Linked DNA regions of Rhodoligotrophos appendicifer. The protein of the gene in region 1 interacts with the protein of each later gene in a pairwise test. Links are inferred from orthologs where the notes say so. Each region holds a gene or a part of one and is shown in the gene's direction. Other genes may lie near its edges.

Region 1 (2,887 bases):
GCTTCCGGGTGGAAGGGCAACATGTCCCGGAGGCTATGATTGGTCCTGTGGGACCGGCAGGCTGGGTGGATCTTCGTCGCGCATTGGGACGAACAATCCCTTTCCCGGCCGAAATCGCGCGCACCCTGCCGGCGGTCTGGTGTCGGGGCAAAATCGCCGCGGTCCCCTATTTGTCCTGGGAAAGCACGGATTTTTCACTTACCCTGACCCTTCTCAGAACTGAACTTTTACAAACCGCCCGGTGCGTGAGCCGGCTCACCGGTGAGGTTTTGTAAAAGGCTTGGACGAAGTCGTGACGGGCCAGAATTGTTGCGCTTGGCAAAGTCAGCCCCTGTTCCTATGTTATGACGAGCCGGGCCGATAGGCGCGCGAGCGCGCATGCCTGTGGAGTCGGACCGACCTTACGAGGGTATCCGTGAACAATTTTCGAAACTTTGCTGTTTGGGTCATCATTGCCCTCCTGCTGTTCGCTCTGTTCCAGCTCTTCCAGAGCCCTGGCCAGCGGGCTTCCAGCAACGATGTCACCTATTCGCAGCTGCTCAACGACGTGGAAGCGGGCAAGGTTCGCGACGTCCAGATCGCTGGCGAAACGCTCACCGGGACCTATACGGACGGTCGCAGTTTTTCCACTCAGGCTCCCAATGATCCGAACCTGATCAAGGAATTGCGCGAGCGCAATGTCGGCATCAGCGTCAAAGCCCCTGCGGACGACAGTTTCCTTTTGAACGTGTTCATTTCCTGGTTCCCGATCCTGCTGATGATCGCGGTCTGGGTGTTCTTCATGCGCCAGATGCAGTCTGGCGGCGGCAAGGCCATGGGTTTCGGGAAATCCAAGGCGAAGCTGCTGACCGAACGCCATGGCCGCATCACCTTTGACGATGTCGCGGGCGTTGACGAGGCGAAGGAGGATCTCGAGGAGATCGTCGAGTTCCTGAAGGACCCGCACAAGTTCCAGCGGCTCGGGGGCCGGATCCCCAAGGGTGCGCTGCTGGTGGGCCCTCCGGGGACGGGTAAGACGTTGCTGGCCCGCGCGATTGCAGGCGAAGCGAATGTTCCCTTCTTCACCATCTCCGGCTCCGACTTCGTCGAAATGTTCGTGGGCGTTGGCGCGAGCCGCGTGCGGGACATGTTCGAGCAGGCGAAGAAGAATGCCCCCTGCATCATCTTCATCGACGAAATCGATGCCGTCGGCCGGCATCGTGGTGCAGGCCTCGGCGGTGGCAATGATGAGCGCGAGCAGACCCTGAACCAGCTCCTGGTCGAGATGGATGGTTTCGAGGCCAATGAGGGCGTGATCCTGGTCGCCGCCACCAACCGGCCTGACGTGCTGGATCCCGCTTTGCTGCGTCCCGGTCGCTTCGACCGCCAGATCGTTGTGCCGCGTCCTGACATTGTCGGCCGTGAGAAGATCATCAAGGTTCATATGCGCAACGTGCCTTTGGCTCCCGACGTGGATGCCAAGACGCTGGCCCGCGGAACCCCCGGCTTCTCGGGAGCCGATCTTGCCAATCTGGTGAATGAGGCAGCCCTCATGGCCGCGCGTCGCGGCAAGCGGCTGGTCACTCAGCTCGAATTCGAGGACGCCAAGGACAAGGTGCTCATGGGTGCCGAGCGCCGCTCGATGATGATGAGCGACGAGGAGAAGAAGCTGACGGCTTATCACGAGGGCGGTCACGCGCTCGTGGCCATGAACCTGCCGGCCTCCGACCCCGTCCACAAGGCGACCATCATTCCCCGTGGCCGCGCCTTGGGCATGGTCATGCGTCTTCCCGAGCGGGATCACCTGTCGGTGACGCGTGCGAAGTTCAAGGCCGATCTGGGCGTCGCCATGGGCGGTCGCGCGGCGGAGGAGCTGATCTTCGGCCACGAGAAGGTCACGTCCGGCGCATCCTCCGACATCAAGATGGCAACCCAGATGGCCCGTGCCATGGTCACTCAGTATGGAATGAGCGAGAAGCTCGGACCTTTGGCCTATGGCGACAACGAGGAAGAGGTGTTCCTCGGCCATTCCGTTGCCCGCACGCAGAACCTGTCTGAGGAGACCCAGCGGATCGTCGATGCGGAGATCTTCAAGCTGGTGGATGAAGGCCACAAGCTGGCGAAGGACATTCTCGAAAAGAACATCGATCAGCTGCATATCGTGGCGAATGGCTTGCTCGAATACGAGACCTTGTCCGGAGATGAGATCAAAAATCTGCTCAATGGCAGGCCGCCGGTAAGAGACACCACCATCAAGGAGGATCCCTTGCCTCCGAAATCCGCCGTCCCCTCCGCCGGCTCCGGCCGTCGTGGAGACGCGCCCACCGGCGATATGAAGCCTCAGCCGCAGGCTGGAGGCGCTGCACATCGGACGAGGTGAAGCCGGAGACTTGTTCTCCGGCTTTCCATATTTCGGGAGGCGCAATTGGCCGAAGTCTATCTGAGGCCCATGGGCATTCTGCACGGCGCCGAAGCTCGGGCCGCCATCGCGAGCGGAGTGGCGGTGCCCCTCGCGGGGGGACCAGCAGCCTTTAGTCTGGCCCAAATCTTGGCGCGCGACGAAGCCAAGAACAAGGTCATCGAGATTGGCGGGCTGACATCAACGTCGGACGCGATTTTGAAAGAGCGGTTGCAGGCCCTTATGGCCCCGCGCGCGCCTGTGGCAGGTCTGGATTTTTCGCGGCCGCTTGTCATGGGCATCGTCAACGTGACGCCCGACAGTTTCTCCGATGGGGGCGAGTTTGCCGACAGTGCCGAGGCGATTCGGCAGGGCAGGGCTCTCGCCGCGGCCGGCGCCGACATCCTCGACATCGGAGGAGAATCGACCCGGCCCTTTTCGCAGGGCACGGATCTCGATGAGGAGCGGCAGCGGGTGATCCCCGTGATCGAAGCTCTGCGCGACACGGGC
Region 2 (2,788 bases), on another replicon or contig:
TGGCGCCGTCATCCATACCGCCAAGGTCGAGCCAGGGGCCAATGCCATCGTCTTCGGACTGGGCGGCATCGGGCTCAACGTGGTGCAAGGGCTGAAACTCGTCGGCGCCAACATGATCGTGGGCGTCGACATGAACAACGACAAGAAAGACTGGGGGACACGCTTCGGGATGACCCACTTTGTCAATCCCAGCGAAGTCGACGGCGATCTGGTCGCGCATCTGGTCAACCTGACTGGAGGCGGCGCGGATTACACGTTCGAGTGTATCGGTAACGTGAAGGTGATGCGTATGGCGCTCGAGGCCTGCCACAAAGGCTGGGGCCAATCGATCATCATCGGCGTAGCGCCGGCAGGGGCAGAAATCTCGACGCGACCCTTCCAACTCGTCACCGGTCGTTCATGGCGCGGAAGTGCCTTTGGCGGCGCCAGGGGCCGCACCGACGTGCCTAAGATCGTGGATTGGTACATGGACGGGAAAATTCAGATTGATCCAATGATCACCCACACGATGCCGCTGGAAGAGATCAACAACGCCTTCGATCTGATGCATGACGGAAGGTCCATTCGCTCGGTGGTCGTGTATTAGGCGGGCCGGCGCGGAAACTCACAGGGAATCTATGGTTCCGGGACCTCGCTCGGCATGGACTTGGAACCCCCGTTCCCCTATATCACCCACGCATGCTTGCGCCGTCAGTCGGCGCTTGCCTCACAGCAGAGAAGGGTAAGACAATAATGCCTTGGAGCAATCAAGGCGGTGGCTGGCAGGGCGGTGGCCGCGGACCATGGGGGCAAGGTCCTCAAGGTGGCGGCGGAGGAAACCGCAATACGCCACCGGATCTGGAAGAGATCCTGAAGCGAGGCCAGGATCGCCTTAAGACCATCATCCCAAGCAGCGGCGGATCGAACAAGCTGTTCGGCATCGCGATCATCGTGGCTTTGGTTGCGATCTATTTCTGGAATGCAGCCTATCGCGTGCAGCCAGACCAGGTCGGCGTCGAACTGCTGTTCGGTAAGGCTGAGCCCGGCCAGACCTCGCCGGGGCTCCATTTCATCTTCTGGCCCTTCGAAACCGTCGAGACGGTTCCGGCTCTGCGTACCCAACAGTTGAGCGTCGGCTCGCTGACCGCGGGCCGGAGCGATGATGCCGGACTGATGCTCACGGGCGACCAGAACATCGTCGACATCGGCTTCACCGTCTTGTGGCGGATCAATGATCCGAGGGAATATCTCTTCGACATCTCCAATCAGCAGGCGCTCGTGCGCGTGGTGGCGGAGAGCGTGATGCGCGACGTGGTGGGGCAGACAACTGCAGAGGTGGTTCGCACCACAGGTCGCGGCGAGGTTCAGGAAGCGGTTCAGCGGCAGATGCAAGCGACGCTTGACAGCTACAATGCCGGCATCCAGCTCAGCAGCGTGAATATCCAGCGCGCCGATCCGCCAGCTGCTGTGTCGGACGCATTCGAAGAGGTGCAGCGGGCGAAGCAGGATCAAGAGCGCTTCATCGAAGATTCTCAAAAGTACGCCAACCGGCGGCTCGGCGAGGCGCGCGGTGAGGCGGCTCGGATCCACGAAGAGGCCGAGGCCTATAAGGGCCGCGTCGTCGCCGAATCGGAAGGCTCCTCAAAGCGGTTTCTCGAGGTGCTGCAGGAATATCGGAAGGCCGAGGACGTGACCCGTAAGCGGCTCTACCTCGAAACCATGGAAACGGTTCTGGGAGACTCAAACAAGGTGATCATGGAGGAGGGCGCCGGTTCCGGCGTGGTGCCCTACCTGCCGTTGCCTGAGATCCAGAATCGACGGAGCGCACCCGCCACCGGCACATCGAGCACGGGAGCGGCCCAATGAACACAACCTTCCGAAACATTGCGGTCATCGTCCTGGCAGTGATCGTGCTCGTCGTCTACGCTTCGACATTCGTCGTCGATGAACGGCAACGCGCCCTCGTCGTCCAGTTCGGTGAGATCAAGCGAGAGATCAACGAACCAGGGCTGTACTTCAAGCTCCCGGTGATCGAGAGCGTGGTCTATATTCCGCGGCCGCTGCAGTTCTTCGAAAGCAACGACAAGCGGGTGCAGGTTGTCGACGGCCGCCGTTATCTCGTCGACACGATCACCATGTACCGGATCGACAATGCCCGTCGCTACCGCGAGGCGGTGGAGGCAAACCAGCAGGATGCGCAGGATCGTCTCGAGACATCACTCGATGCCGCGTTGCGCGCGACATACGGCAAGCGTTCCTTCGATGCAGCGCTCAGCCAGGAGCGTGAGCAGATGATGGTCGAGATCCGGGACGCCATGATCCCTGCAGCCCGTGAAATCGGTGTCCAGGTGGTTGATGTGCGAATCCGGCGGACCGATCTCCTGCCCGAGGTGCTGCAGAGCACCTATGATCGCATGAGTGCTGAGCGACTGGCCGAGGCCGAGCAGATCCGGGCCGTCGGTACCGAGCGCAGCCTGCAGATCCGCGCCCAGGCAGACCGAACCGCGGTCATCCTCGTGTCAGAAGCCCAGCGTGACGGCGAAATCCTTCGCGGTCAGGGCGATGCCGAGCGGACGCAGATCTATGCGGATGCCTATAATCAGGCGCCGCAGTTCTTCGCCTTCACCCGCTCGCTCGAGGCGTATCGAAAGAGCCTACAAGGCAATAACACCACGCTGGTGTTGCGGCCGGATACGGAGTTCTTCGAATATTTCAAGAGCGAGAACGGCGCCACTCCGGGTGCCACCCGCTCGCCCGTGGCGACAGAAGGTGGCGCGGCAACGATGGCCCCGCCGGCGTCCGGTGCTAC

Evidence for each region. The genes of interacting proteins can lie anywhere in the genome.
Region 2: the proteins of ftsH (region 1) and hflK interact in binary tests that used the Escherichia coli proteins (3 or more experiments, as listed by UniProt). The link is inferred for Rhodoligotrophos appendicifer from one-to-one orthologs.

Annotation. Positions count from the first base shown.
Region 1 is NZ_VHKL01000008.1:73,849-76,735, reverse strand. It holds ftsH (ATP-dependent zinc metalloprotease FtsH), read left to right. Parts: upstream 1-415; coding sequence 416-2,359; downstream 2,360-2,887. Other genes in the region: folP (dihydropteroate synthase), read left to right, coding at 2,405-2,887; tilS (tRNA lysidine(34) synthetase TilS), read left to right, coding at 1-275. UniProt on the Escherichia coli protein: Acts as a processive, ATP-dependent zinc metallopeptidase for both cytoplasmic and membrane proteins. Plays a role in the quality control of integral membrane proteins.
Region 2 is NZ_VHKL01000006.1:99,359-102,146, reverse strand. It holds hflK (FtsH protease activity modulator HflK), read left to right. Parts: upstream 1-732; coding sequence 733-1,845; downstream 1,846-2,788. Other genes in the region: hflC (protease modulator HflC), read left to right, coding at 1,842-2,788; FKM97_RS14525 (S-(hydroxymethyl)glutathione dehydrogenase/class III alcohol dehydrogenase), read left to right, coding at 1-586.